DNA from 3 places in the Williamsia sp. D3 genome. Region 3 is predicted to be linked to each of the others. Evidence: predicted binding sites of a transcription regulator. Region 3 holds the regulator's gene; each other region holds the start of a gene.

Region 1 (4,931 bases), 270 kb from region 3:
CCCTCGAGGGCCCGGCGTCGGTGCACCGCGACCCCGATGCTGTCGCCGAAGGTGAACGTCGCTACGCGAACCGCTACAAGCAACCAAAGGTCAACCCGCGACGCGTCGTTGTTCAAATCGAAGTCAAGCGCGTACTCGGGTCCCGAACCCTCCTCGGAATCGTTGACTAGTTCGTAGCGCACAGCCGGAACACATTGGCTGTCAATACGTATCAGTCTGGCGGACCGATTTCTCAAGATCGTCGTCCCCGTTGGCCATCGGCTCGTCAGTACTTTGTTGTTGGAGCTGCATGCGTTCTTCGCGCTCGTTGAGTGCTTGTTGGCGTTCCGCGATGATGTTTTGCCAGGCCTTTTCGATGGTGTGGTCGGTGTGGTGGGCCCGGTTGATCCGCGGCTGCTGGTCGGGGTCGATGTATTTCGGTGGGACCCACGCGACTCGGCCGGCGTCGGGGCCCTCGTGGAGCATGATGGTTTGCCACTGGTCCTCGCCGGGTCCGATCATCGCGTGATGCGGAATGCACGCCGGGGCCAGCTCGTCGATGTCGGTGTGTCCGCCGTCGGCCCAGGCGGTGGTGTGATGGATTTCGGTCCAGGAGATCGGGTTACGACAGCCCGGACTGGTGCAGCCTCGGTCTTTGGCGAACAACGCCATCCGCTGACCTTGCTGGGCAGTGCGTTTCGCGCGCGCGAAGTACAGGACGTCGGCGGAATGGTTGGCGAACACGGCCAACGACCACTCCGAGCGAGCCGCCAACTCGAGAGCGTCCTTGACCGGCAGATCAACACCGGAGGCGGTGCGGGCAATACCCGCGGCCTCATCAAGCTGTTGTTTGGTCATGGTGATGATGACCTGAACCGGCAGGCCACGGTGGGAGGTACCGAGCAGTTTGTACTCGAGAATGGTTTTCAAGATCGCCTTGAAAGCATCGTGTTGACGTTGGGCGCGGGAACGGGTGTCACGGCCGGCCGCGGCTTCGATGATCGCTGGGTCCATGGTCGGGTCGTCTGCGGCGCCGGTGGGCGAGTTCGGGTCATCGGGGTTGTTCATTCCCGGTGCGGCCCATACATCCATCACCGTTCGAAACAGCGCCAACGTCGCCGGGTCCAAATTGCCGGTAATTTTGGCCATCATGTCCAACCCTTGCGCACCGTCGGACAAGCCACGATTGCGTTTGCGGTCAGCGTCATCGGTCAGCGATCCATCCGGATCGACCCGGGCCAACACTTCCCGACCACACACCTCAAGCTCAGTCGGAGTCAGTGTGCGGGCGTTGTCGGTCATCCACGCATCGACCACGTCATACACTTCCGGCGCTGACTTGTGCGGGATTTTGTCGCGGACTTTGAGCATCACATCCATGTGCGCCAACCCAATCGCACCCTCGGCTAACGCTTCCGCAGCGGCCGGGCATTTCGGGGGCAGCGCCTCACCCTGCATCGACAACAATTCGCCGGCAGCATCGAGTGCTTTCAACCGTGAGGAGGCATCACCGCGAGTGACTCGCAGTTCACTCATCACAAACCGATGCAATGTCGAATGACCAGCCTTGCGAAACAGGCCCCGATCATTCACCTCCTGCAACCGCTTGAGGCCCTGAAAGGTAAGTGTCCGGACAACTTTCTCGTTGACGCGCACCAACTCGGCAACCTGCACATCATCAACATCAGCTGCTGACGCACCAGCAATCTGCTGCAGCAGCGCATCGAGATCGCGATACAACCCCACCAACACCGGCATTGGCGGTGGATCCACCGTCACCGAATCACTCATCGACAAGCCCCCCAGCCCTCGAATCCCTTTCACCAAGTCTACCAATAGAATCCGACAATGTCGAACAGATGTTCGATGTCAGGAGGAGGGGCGACAACACCGATCGAACGAGGCGTCGGTGGCCGATGGTGGGGACAACAATGTGCGAATCAGATTGCGACAAACTGTGATTCATACACAAACGACCAAAGAGGTAGGCGGCCCTGATGCGGACCGCCTCGCCGCAGAGGTTCCCTCGTTCGGGTGATCGTCGATGGATCAGGTCGGACGGATACCCGAGTCGGTTCGGGGCGGCTTCTCCGCAGCGATGGGGCAGTCGCTGCTGCCGCCGGCCCCGGCCCTGCTGATCGGCGTCGTCGCTCCTGCAGCCTTTGGCTGCACAGTGGGTAGAAAGTGCGCCGTCAGACCGACTTCAGCTCGTGAGGCCGCTGATTGAGTGATTCGCATCCGTCGGCCGTGACCACGACGATGTCTTCGATTCGTGCACCCCATCCACCTGGGAAGTAAATCCCGGGTTCGACACTGAAGGCCATTCCGACCTGCAGTTCGATGTCGTTTCCCTCAACGATGTAGGGCTCTTCGTGGACTGACAGGCCGATTCCGTGACCGGTCCGATGGACGAACTTGTCGGCCAGTCCGGCCTCGGCCAGCACGTCGCGGGCCGCTGCATCGATCTGTTGGGCACTGGCACCCGGCCGTACTGCCGCCACCGCTGCACGCTGTGCCTCTACCAGTATCCGGTACTGACGGGATATCTCCGCGGAAGGTTCTCCGACACAATAGGTTCGGGTGCAATCCGAGTTGTACCCGGGCTCGACAGGGCCGCCGATATCGACGACCACCACATCGCCGTCTTCGATCACCCGGTCAGACACCTCGTGGTGGGGATCGGCGCCGTTGGGGCCGGAGCCGACGATGATGAACTCGGCGCCTGTATGACCCTCGGCGACTATCGCGGCCTCGATGTCGGTGGCGACCTCGCGTTCTGTCCTTCCCGCCGAGAGCCATTCGCCGACGCGAGCATGAACACGATCGATCGCAGCACCCGCTCGGCGCAAAGCGTCGATCTCCGCGTCGTCTTTGATCATCCGTAATTGACGTAGAACGCCGGTGGCCAGTTCGGGGCTCGAACCGAACCGGGCTGCCAACGGAACGGTGTGAAGTGCGGGTGCCGCATCAGAGACGGCATATCGACCTGCACTCACACCTGCTGCTTCGACGGCGATGGCATACGGGTCCTGACCGTCGACCCAGTCGTGGACAACCAGGCCCAGCTCGCCGACCGCAGACTCCCGCAGGGCCGCGAGTTCCAGCCTCGGAACCACGACCTGCGGATCCCTATCGGGACTGATCACCAGCGCAGTGAGACGTTCGAACGTACTGGCGCGGGAACCGGTCAGGTAGCGCAGATCGGGTCCGGGCGTGATGAACAGAGCAGACAATCCGGCTGAGCCCGTCAACTGCTGCGCACGCTGCAGTCGGGACCGATACACCTCTGCTGAGAATCGCTCGTGAGCCATGTCCCCCAGGCTAACGGGCCCTCGAAGAGGCCGTCCTCCCGGTGAGCGGTCGCTGAACGGGCGAAAACGGCCGGTTCGACGGAAGATGTACAGATGGGATCGAAGGACGGCACCGTGAACCGTGGACGCGAGCCGCGCAGACTCCGTGCTGTTCCGAGCGCGCAAATCGACCCGCAGTTCGCGACTCTGCACGGTTACAAGCGCGCATTTCGTATGGCAGGGAGCGGTCCGGCCGTCTTGTTGCTGCACGGAATCGGTGACAACTCGCTCGCCTGGGAGCCGGTGTTCGAGCAGCTGAGCGAGAAATACACGGTGATAGCTCCCGATCTCCTGGGTCATGGACTGTCTGACCGGCCCCGAGCCGACTACTCGGTCTCGGCATTCGCGAACGGGATGCGTGATCTGCTCACGTACCTCGATATCGAACGCGTCACCGTGGTCGGACACTCGCTGGGCGGGGGCGTGGCCGGCCAATTCGCCTATCAATACCCCGAGATGGTGGAACGGCTGGTTCTCATCGGCACCGGTGGCGTCACCAAGGGTGTCAACCCAGCTCTCCGAGCGCTGTCGCTGCCCCTCGCCGAACTCGCCTTGGGCGTGATCTCTGTACCCGGAGTGTTCCCGACCTTCTCGACGGTTGCCCGGATGATGCAGAACCTGTTGCCCATGGCGATGTTCCGCGACAACACCGAGGTGGTCCGTGTTCTCGAGCGCATGCCGGAGAAGGGTTCGGCCGAGGTGTTCGCGCGGACTCTACGATCGGCTGTCGACTGGCGCGGCCAAGTGGTCACCATGCTCGACCGCTGTTACCTCAGCGCTGCCATCCCGACTTTGATCGTGTGGGGGTCCGACGACCAGGTGATCCCGGTGGGCCACGCCCATATGCTGCACAGTGCGATGCCGGACTCGCAGCTCGAGATATTCGAGAAGTCAGGCCATTTTCCGTTCCGCGACGAGCCCGACCGGTTCGTCGATCTCTTCCTCCGATTCGTCTCTGCCACAAAGCCTGCGTCGATTACTCGCAACGACGTGAAAGTGGCGCTGCGACAAGGTCCCCCGCCCAGGCCGCTGACGGGTGATCCTCATACACGAGTCGCAGTCCTCGAGGCGATAGACAGCGACGAACGGAGCGCGACGTAGAACTGCCGCCGACCGTCGTCCGCGGGCATCGTTCGGATCGACTCGGATCACCGGGACAAGCATTCACCCGTCGGTGGATCTGGCATGGTTTACGCCATGAACCAACCAGTGATGCTGCTAGACGGTGCGAGTCTGTGGTTCCGGGCTTTTCACGCTCTGCCGGAGAAGATGACCGCTCCTGACGGACGTCCGGTCAACGCCGTCCGCGGATTCCTCGACATGATCGCCGCCCTGGTCACCCGAGAGCATCCCCATCGATTGGTTGTGTGTCTGGACCTCTCGTGGCGACCCACATTTCGCACGGACCTCATCCCGTCGTACAAGGCGCACCGTGTCGCCGACGCCGCGGGAGACGGATCGGAAGAGGTGCCCGACACACTGACACCCCAAGTCGACATGATCATGAACGTTCTCGCGGCAGCCGGGATCTCGACCGCCGGGGCAGAAGGCTGCGAGGCCGATGACGTGATCGGGACCCTTGCCCACACCGAAGCCGTAGAC
Region 2 (4,931 bases), on a different contig from region 3:
GGGGTGGCGCAGGACAAGGTTCGGCCGTCCCTCGATCCGGCCCAGGTGGAGAACCTGCGTCAGTACGCCGAAAAGCGTGGAGCCTGAAGCCTTTTTGCGACTCTCAGTGGGCCATCGACGGCGTCTTGGTCATCGACGTCGTAGATGCGGTGCGATGCCGACGCGCGGCCAAGGCTGTGCCGACGAGTACACCGAGCAACGGCAGCGCGACGAAGACCACGCCCCGCGACAGGGTGGTGCCATGGCCCGCGGTGTCCTGGAACACCAACTGCTGGGGAATGAGCCAGACCGCACCCGCGGCCCCAGCGCCTCCGGCCGTGCACCCCGCGACGAGCAGACCATCGCGTATTCGTGGGGTCACCACCGTGTTCGCCCGCTCGAGAAGACTTTGCACCGCCAATCCCGCCAGCCCGAAAGTGGCCCCGAAGATATAGGGCAGCCACCAGATCACGTCGGGTGTGTCCACCGACTGGTACTGACCTGGGGCCTGCACCGGAGCACGCTGATGCCCGTTGTCGGTGACAAACCATGCGCCGGCCGCCACCACACCGGCGCACCAGCCGATCAGGCCGGACCAGTCCCACAACCGATACACCTCGACCTCGGGCTCATTTGACGCGTTCACCACCTCAGTATTGTCGAGGCATTCTTAATTCGCTGGCGAACACGACGGCGGAACAAGGGGCGCACCGGCGCCCCGTCTCTCTTCTCGCGTGATTTCTCTGCAATTCGTGTCGATTTCCGGTTCTCTCATTCGACGTAGGGATGAGAACAGCTTCGGCACGGGCCGAGGCACCACCCATCACGGAGGTTTGTCATGCGCACATTGATCGTCACCGCATTCGTCTCGCTGGACGGTGTCATGGAAGGACCGGGCGGCGAGCCCGGGTATCGCAATTCGGGGTGGACCTTCAAAGATGTCGAATTCGACGAAGCTGCCTATGAGATCAAGGGGCGCGAGCAGGAGGAGACCACAGCACTACTGCTGGGGCGCACGTCGTACGAGGCGTTCGCTCCGATCTGGCCGACCATGGACGAGTTCGCCGAGTACAACGCGATGCCCCGATACGTCGTCTCGACAACACTCGAGAAAGAAGACGCACGCTGGCCGGCGACGATCCTTCGGTCGATCGAAGACGTTGCGTCGCTCAAAGAGACCGACGGCGGCCCGATCGCTGTGCACGGCAGTGCGACCCTGGGCCGCAGCCTCGCCGACGCGGGTCTTGTCGATCGCTATCACCTCCTGGTGTTCCCACTCCTTCTCGGCGCCGGCAAGCGCCTGTTCAGTGAGTCGGACAAAGACACCACGAAGCTCAACCTGATCGAGCACGAGGTGTACGGCAACGGCATTCAGAAGCAGGTCTTCGATGTGGTGCGGTAGGTCGATCCGATAACGGTTGTAGCGCAACGCTGTTCGTAGCTGCGAGAGTTCGCCGCGGTGTAGCGCAATCAAACGCAGGGCTTGTGTTCGTTTGCAGGTGTTGCAGCACCTGCAGACGAACACAAAGCCTGCATTAATCCCGAACTAGTCAGACTCGAACACCTGTTCGACAATGTCCGATTCGGTTGGTACACTTGATGACAGGGGTTCGAGGGCTGGGGGGCTTGTCGATGAGTGATTCGGTGACGGTGGATCCACCGCCAATGCCGGTGTTGGTGGGGTTGTATCGCGATCTTGATGCGGTGCTGCAGCGGATTGTTGGTGCGTCAGCAGCTGATGTTGATGATGTGCAGGTTGCTGAGTTGGTGCGGGTGAACGAGAGAGTTGTTCGGGCACTGTCGTTTCAGGGCCTCAGGCGGTTGCAGGAGGTGAATGATCGGGGTTTGTTTCGTAAGGCTGGTCATTCGACGTTGCATCGGTTTGTGATGAGTGAGTTGCGGGTGTCTCGTGGTGATGCCTCGTCACGGTTGAAAGCGTTGGATGCTGCCGGTGAGTTGTTGTCGATGCAGGGTGAGGCGTTGCCCCCGAAATGTCCGGCCGCGGCCCAAGCGTTGGCCGAGGGTGCGATCGGGTTGGCGCACGTGGATGTGATGCTCAAAGTCCGGGACAAAATCCCTCACAAGTCAGCACCGGAAGTGTATGACGTGGTCGATGCGTGGATGACCGACAACGCCCGCACCCTGGGCCCCAACGAACTTGAAGTGTGTGGACGAGAAATGTTGGCGCGGGTTGATCCGGACGGTTCGTTGACCGACGACGCTGACCGCAAACGTAACCGGGGCCTGTCTGATGGTCCTCAAGGGTTGGACATGATGGCCAAAATCACCGGCAACCTCGACCCGGCGACGTTGGCGTTGTTTCGGACGGTGATGGATGTATGGGCAGCACCGGGTATGAACAATCCTGATGATCCGAACTCACCGACCGGCGCTGCTGACGATCCGACCATGGATCCGGCGATCATCGAGGCTGCCGCGGGGCGCGATTCCCGGAGTAGAGCCCAACGTCAGCACGATGCATTCAAAGCAATCCTGAAGACCATCCTCGAGTACAAACTGCTCGGTACCTCCCACCGTGGCCTACCAGTGCAGGTCATCATCACCATGACCAAACAACAGCTTGATGAGGCCGCAGGCATCGCCCGCACCGCCTCCGGCGTTGATATGCCGGTCAAGGACGCTGTCGAACTCGCCGCCCGGGTGGATTGGTCGCTGGCAGTGTTCGCCAACCACTCCGCCGACGTCCTCTACTTCGCCCGCGCCAAACGCACCGCCCAGCAAGGCCAACGGATGGCCTTGTTCGCCAAAGACCGAGGCTGCACCAGCCCCGGCTGCCGTAACCCGATCTCCTGGACCGAAATCCATCACACCACCGCCTGGGCCGACGGCGGACACACCGACATCGACGAACTCGCGCCTGCGTGTCCGCCTCACCACAAGATGATCGGACCCGGCGAGGATCAATGGCAGACCGTCATGGTCACCGACGGCCCCGACGCCGGCCGAGTCGCATGGATCCCACCCACATACATCGACCCCGACCAACACCCACGCATCAACCGGGCCCACCACACCGACCACACCATTGAAGCGGTATGGCAGAACATCATCGCCGAACGACAACAAGCACTCGACGAACGCCAAGAACGTATGCAGCTCCAGCAACACAACCGGACCGAGACGATCGCGGACTCAGACGACGCCGCCGAAGACTCGGCAGAACAGGTCGAGGAATAGCGGCCACCGATAACCCGGCTTTCCTGCGCTTCGCGCTGGGATCTTGTACACGGCTGTCGTGCACAGACTCAGAACTCACCCGCCACTGCGACCGCGATCAACCGCGTGGTTTCTCCACTATGGGAGCAAAGCGTTCTCGTCGATGTCACTCGGCGGCCTGCGGCGAGTCAGGAAAGCAACGGCTACTCCGCACGCAGCAACGGTGACTGCGGCCAGGATCACTTCAGTGGTGGTCAGCTGGCGGCTGTCGAAGCCCGATGAGCCCGATGAGCTCGAGAAGCTGTAGGCGACCGTGATGCCGACGACGGGGAACAATGTGGCTGGTCCGGCGACCGCGATAGTGCTGACGGGTGCGGTCGTGGGTAAGCAAGCTGCGACCACGTGCGCGCCCGCTACGGGAACGACAAATGCGGCGACAATTCCCGCCGTACTCCAGGGCGATTCATCTATTGCGGTCATGAGTGTGCAGGCGAGAAGCACGCCCATGGCGATCGTGGGGTGCGCCCAGCGGCGTCCGGACACCAGACCACCAGCGATCAACAGGACGAAGACAAGGAGCATCGGCCATGATCCTTGCCATTTGGGTAGGCCAGCTGCAGCGGTCAACGTCGCGAGCATCGCCAGTAACACCAGCCCGTTGCGGTGGGGCAACCACCACACGCCGACGATGATCACCGGCAGCAAAACTATGCCGTATGCCCACGTACCGCCCTCGATGTCGTCGCCGGAACCTACGGTGGCGATAAACCACCACCATGACAACAACGCGACGACTGGCACGCCGATCCCGAGCGTCAAAGTGGGCCCCAGAGCAGAACGCTGCGTAGCTGATCGGCCGTTATCGTCGGGAAATCGGGCGTGTGAACGTCCGGTGAACCTGGCGGCAGCGAACAGCACAAGTGCGGCAACTGCACCGACAGCCAGCGGCCAGTCGGAGGGCGTGCCGGTTGTGGTGTAGGCGCCGGAGTACGTGACCGATGAACGGCACTGCTCGAGTGGCCGGGCCAACCAAGCGCCGACCAGGGCACCAGCAAAGAGCCAACTCTGCAACGACTCTCGACTGTCTTCTTGCACTGCCAACGATCCGATCGCAGCGATCAGCAATCCTGCGGCCACGGCGCTGACGTAGCTTGCCCAATTCGCTGTGGTGCCAACGGCAGCCACGACCCCAAGGGCCACCAAGCCGGCGCCGCCGACGAAGAAAACAAGAGAGCGACCCATCAACACACTGCCGACAACCGCGACCACTGCGCACAACGCAACACACGCGACGTCACCCTGATACAGCACTCGCCATGGATCTGACTCGAACACCGACTGTCCGCCACCGAGGCGAGTCAGGAGCACTACGACGGAGATGAACGCACCCACCGCCATCGCGGCCGAGACCACCGCCCTATTCACCATGCTGAATCCTTGATGTATGCGCAGCAGTGGTGGTCTCGCACCTGCAGGTCATACGCCGCAGTGTGTCAGAAAGCCTCAGCTCGTAGGCGCAAGGGCACTACCGCACCCACCCAGCCGGTCGATCTCCGCTCGCGGCGAGTCCACGCATGCTCATCGACAGCTTTTTACTGCGTGTTTGTCCTAACATGACGAATGTCTTACGCGCGGACGGCATTATGAGACGGTTCTGATGCGCTCACACGAACTCAAGGGCAACATGAAAATCTACAAACAACTTGTTTCAACCGTCACCGTGACGGCTTTGGTCTCGCTGGTACTCAGCGGCTGCTCGTCGTCGTCAGACGAGC
Region 3 (4,931 bases):
CAGCACCTGCGTACTGCGTATCCCGTGTCGGAGAAACGGGCGATCAAGGCCATCCGGGAACTGCGCTGATCCGGCAGCACCACTGCCGGACGAAAGCGGTCAGGGTTTGGCCGCTCGCAGATCGTCGATCTCTTTCTGGAAGTCTTCGACTGAGTCGAACGAGCGATACACCGACGCAAAGCGAAGGTAAGCGACCTCGTCGAGATCTCGTAACGGGCCCAGGATCGCCAGGCCCACTTCGTTGCTGGGAACTTCGGCCGATCCTGAGGCTCGAACGGCCTCTTCGACCTGCTGCGCGAGCAGGTGCAGACGGTCATCGTCGACCGCGCGGCCCTGGCAGGCGCGCCTCACGCCCCTCATCACCTTCTCGCGGCTGAAAGGTTCGGTGACACCGTTGCGTTTGACGACCGCGAGGACTGCGCTCTCCACGGTGGTGAACCGCCGTCCGCATTGCGAGCAGGCCCGCCGACGACGAATCGCCTGGCCCTCGTCGGCCACCCGTGAGTCGACGACCCGCGTGTCCTCGTTCTTGCAAAACGGGCAGTGCATGCAGGGTTCCTCGGACGTCAGCGGCCCCGTCGGAATGACCGGACACTCTGTTGTAGAGGATACCGCCCGGCCGATTGCTTGCCCCAGCACTGCAGCTACCGCGCGTAGATCGGCGTCACCAGGGATTGCCCGGGCGACAACGCTGAATTGCTCATCGCGTTGAGGTCCATGATCTTCTCCACCACCGCTTCGGTCGGCATCTCGGGTGCGATTCGAGAGGCGATGTCGCCCAACGATTCTCCCGACTGCACGTGGACGACCGCCGTCCCGGTGTTCGCCGGAGCGGCACCGCTCTCGACAACCCGGCCGAAGAACATGAGGAACAGCACGAGCATCATCAGGCCGATTCCGACCACGGCGGCTCCGGCCCAGGCACGTCGGCGGAAATACACATCGCGCTCGACGGCAACCGACGGTGCGGAACTGCCCGGCTCGGAGCAGCCCACCACAACACGGCGGTCTGCGGCGAGCCTGCGGTCGGCCGGTCGGCGAGTACTGTCGACACGCGCTCGCGCCGTGCGGGTGTACTGATCGGAGGCGACGGGCCCACCGACTCGGGCGAGGCGGCGACGGGGCCGCTCAGCGGCCGGGCGGCTGATGGTGGTGGCTGCAGTCATTGTTCGATCCTCGGGTCAACAGTTCGATCACTCGTTCGATTGAACGAATGTTCGAGTTGTATCACGGGGGTCCGACACACGCCACGCCCAATCGAACAAATGTTTGAGAGTTGTGACTGATTGCATTAGCGTGATCCCCATAATCCAACGAACAACGTGTGCGTTTTCTTCTCTCGACAGCTACGACACCTTGGCCGGACACCGTACGAACTGGAGGACCTGATGGCCGATACGACAGACACCCGGACGCCGCCGGACGCGGCGGCCGCGACGGTGGTCACTTCCGAACCGCTGGCCGAGGGGTCTCTGACCCCGCGCCAGAAAGCCGTGCTGGAGGTGATCCGGGCGTCGGTCCGCGAACGCGGCTATCCCCCGTCCATCCGCGAGATCGGTGATGCCGTCGGCCTCACCTCCACGTCGTCGGTCGCTCATCAGCTCCGCACCCTCGAGCGCAAAGGATTCCTCCAGCGCGAGAACAACCGTCCCCGGGCGGTCAACATCCAGGACACCGACCTCAACCCGGCCACGGCGGCCGGCCAGGTCCAGGTACCCGACGAATCACTGCCGACACCGACGTTCGTTCCGGTCCTCGGCCGCATCGCGGCCGGCGGGCCGATCCTGGCCGAGGAAGCCGTCGAAGACGTGTTCCCGCTACCGAAAGAGCTTGTCGGGGAAGGGTCTCTGTTCCTCCTGCGGGTGGTCGGCGAGTCGATGATCGATGCCGCCATCTGTGACGGCGACTGGGTGGTCGTCAGACAGCAGAATGTCGCAGACAACGGCGACATCGTCGCGGCCATGATCGACGGAGAGGCGACCGTCAAGACGTTCAAACGCACCAAGGATGCGGTGTGGCTGATGCCGCACAACCCGGTGTTCGACCCCATCCCCGGCGACAACGCCGTTGTGTTGGGCAAAGTCGTCACGGTGATGCGGCGCCTCTGAGGCGTCCGGCAACATCCTCGGTAACCGGGGACGCGGGGACTACGCAGACACGAGTGGGGTGCACCTTCCGGTGCACCCCACTTCGCGTAGTTATGAAACTCGTACTCAGACCCCGAGGCTTCGGCCGATGACTTCCTTCATGATCTCGGTGGTGCCGCCGTAGATGGTCTGAACGCGCGAATCGAGGAAGGCCTTGGCCACCGAGTACTCACGCATGTAGCCGTAGCCACCGTGCAGTTGCAGGCAACGATCGATGAGGTGGACCTGGTTCTCGGTGGCGTAGTACTTCGCCATCGCCGCGTCCGGAACGGTGAGCTTCTTCTCGTTCAGCAGTTCGATACACCGATCGACGAACACACGGGTGGTAGCGGTGGACGTCGCCAGTTCGGCGAGCAGGAACCGCGAGTTCTGGAAGCTACCGATCGGGCGGCCAAATGCCTTGCGGTCCTTCGTGTACTGGATTGTCGTCTCGAGAACCGACTCCATCGCACCGGCCGCCACAACAGCGATCGACAGGCGCTCCCGCGGGAGGTTCTGCATCAGGTAGATGAAGCCCATCCCCTCCTCGCCCAGCAGGTTCTCGGCGGGCACCTTGACGTTGTCGAAGCTCAGCTCGGCGGTGTCCTGCGCCTTCATCCCGACCTTGTCAAGATTGCGGCCGCGTTCGAATCCCTCCATACCGCGCTCGACCACCAGCAGGCTGAACCCCTTCGCACCGGCCTCGGGGTCGGTGCGGGCCACCACGATGACGAGGTCCGCGTTGATACCGTTGGTGATGAACGTCTTGGAACCGTTCAGCACCCAGTTGTCGCCGTCTTTCTTGGCGTTGGTCTTGATGCCCTGGAGATCGGACCCGGTGCCGGGCTCGGTCATCGCGATCGCGGTGATCAGCTCACCGGACACGAAGCCGGGCAGCCAGCGTGCCTTCTGCTCGTCATTGCAGAGGTCGAGCAGGTACGGCGCCACCACGTCGTTGTGCAGCGCGAATCCGATACCGCTATAGCCGCCGCGGACGGTCTCTTCGTCGATGATGGTGTTGTAACGGAAGTCGTCGACTCCCCCGCCACCGAACTCCTCGGGCGCCTCCACCGCGAGGAATCCGTTCTTTCCTGCTTCGACCCAGACATCCCGGTCCACCAGGTTCTGCTCTTCCCAGCGTTCGTGGTTCGGCGCCACGTGCTGTTCGAGGAAGCTCCGGTACGAATCACGGAAGAGAAGGTGCTCGGGCTCGAAAAGGGTGCGTTCCATCGTCAGGTCTCCGTTACAGGTGGCATTGGTTGGATATCCAACTGTAACCGGATTCTACATCTGTCCCAAAGCTGCAGTTCGAAGCGCTATTCGGCCGCCTCGGGAATGGCCAGAGATGCCAGCTGGCGCGACAGCGCGGCAGGCACCGTGGCGGTGATCGCAGTCCCGTCCGGTTCGTGACGTTCGGTCAATACGTCACCCTCGGCATGGATCCGGGACACGAGGTCGCCACGCTCATACGGCACCCGGACACTGACGTGCACGTCGTTCCTGGCCACCGACTCCCGGATGCGGTCGAGGAGTACGTCGATGCCCTCGCCGGTGGCCGCCGAGATGAACACGGCTGTCGGGAACAGCCCTTTGAGCTGCGCCAGTACCAGCGGGTCGGCCGCATCGATCTTGTTGATCACGAGCAGTTCGGGCGGAGCTGTTGCCTTCTCCTCCTCGAGCACGGATTCGATCACCTTCCGCACCGCCATGATCTGGTCGGTCGGAACCGGATCCGAACCATCAACGATGTGCAGGAGCAGATCGGCGTCGGCGACTTCTTCGAGGGTCGAACGGAAGGCCTCGACCAGCTGGGTGGGCAGATGCCGGACAAATCCGACGGTGTCGGTGATGACCAGTTCACGGCCATCCTCGAGGGACATCTGACGGGTTGTCGGATCGAGGGTTGCGAACAAGGCGTTCTGGACCAGCACGCCCGATCCGGTCAACGCGTTGATCAAACTCGATTTGCCGGCGTTCGTGTACCCGACGATGGTCACCGCTGACGCGGCAGCCTGCTTTCGCTTGGCGCGCTTAGTGGTTCGTGACGTCTTCATCTCGCGGATCTCGCGCCGCAGTTTCGCGGTGCGTTCGCGGATCCGTCGACGGTCGGTCTCGATCTTGGTCTCACCGGGTCCGCGCAGTCCGACGCCGCCATTGCTGCCGGCACGGCCACCCGCCTGCCGGGACATGGATTCACCCCAGCCACGAAGCCGCGGGAGCATGTACTCCATCTGGGCCAGGGCGACCTGCGCCTTGCCTTCTCTCGACGTCGCGTGCTGGGCGAAGATGTCGAGGATCAGCGCAGTTCGATCGACAACCTTGACCTTGACCACTTTTTCCAGAGCGGTCAGCTGAGCGGGGGTCAGCTCGCCGTCGCAGATGACGGTGTCGGCGCCGGTGGCCAAGACGATCTCACGCAGCTCATGAGCTTTGCCGGACCCGATATAGGTTGCCGGGTCGGGCTTTTCACGACGCTGGATGAGACCTTCGAGAACTTCCGACCCTGCCGTCTCGGCGAGGGCCTTGAGCTCGGCGAGACTGGAATTTGCTTGCGCAGTGGTGCTGCCCTGCGTCCAGACCCCCACCAGGACAACCCGTTCGAGTCGCAGCTGGCGGTACTCGACCTCGGTGACGTCGGTGAGTTCTGTGGACAATCCGGCGACGCGCTGCAGCGAACTGCGTTCGTCGAGCTGGAGTTCGCCGATCGTCGGCGCGTCGCGCTGATCGTTGCCGGTCTTGTTGATTTCGGTCATGAGATCACCATGGTGACACTCGGGTAGGTGTGGTGCATACCGATTTTAGAGC

The links. Region 3 encodes LexA, which represses DNA repair genes until DNA is damaged. Its sites were predicted from a motif close to CGAACANNTGTTCG; they were not measured.
Region 1: a site for LexA is predicted at 1,832-1,845, ahead of W823_RS0129560 (HNH endonuclease signature motif containing protein). Genes of this name have one in related genera too.
Region 2: a site for LexA is predicted at 1,537-1,550, ahead of W823_RS0128725 (HNH endonuclease signature motif containing protein). Genes of this name have one in related genera too.

What each region holds. Positions count from the first base shown of each region.
Region 1 covers NZ_AYTE01000026.1:65,887-70,817, forward strand. The annotation lists gene W823_RS0129555 (PPOX class F420-dependent oxidoreductase) at 1-170, shown strand, start outside; gene W823_RS0129560 (HNH endonuclease signature motif containing protein) at 202-1,770, opposite strand; gene W823_RS45400 (Xaa-Pro peptidase family protein) at 2,172-3,290, opposite strand; gene W823_RS45405 (alpha/beta fold hydrolase) at 3,384-4,430, shown strand; gene W823_RS45410 (5'-3' exonuclease) at 4,542-4,931, shown strand, end outside.
Region 2 covers NZ_AYTE01000015.1:11,949-16,879, forward strand. The annotation lists gene W823_RS40130 (AAA family ATPase) at 1-87, shown strand, start outside; gene W823_RS40135 (hypothetical protein) at 104-625, opposite strand; gene W823_RS40140 (dihydrofolate reductase family protein) at 818-1,381, shown strand; gene W823_RS0128725 (HNH endonuclease signature motif containing protein) at 1,612-3,177, shown strand; gene W823_RS40145 (hypothetical protein) at 3,295-4,584, opposite strand.
Region 3 covers NZ_AYTE01000026.1:332,573-337,503, forward strand. The annotation lists partial or broken gene hrpA (ATP-dependent RNA helicase HrpA) at 1-69, shown strand, start outside; gene nrdR (transcriptional regulator NrdR) at 100-549, opposite strand; gene W823_RS56680 (LysM peptidoglycan-binding domain-containing protein) at 645-1,166, opposite strand; gene lexA (transcriptional repressor LexA) at 1,389-2,108, shown strand; gene W823_RS46615 (acyl-CoA dehydrogenase family protein) at 2,214-3,356, opposite strand; gene hflX (GTPase HflX) at 3,443-4,879, opposite strand; partial or broken gene dapF (diaminopimelate epimerase) at 4,925-4,931, opposite strand, start outside.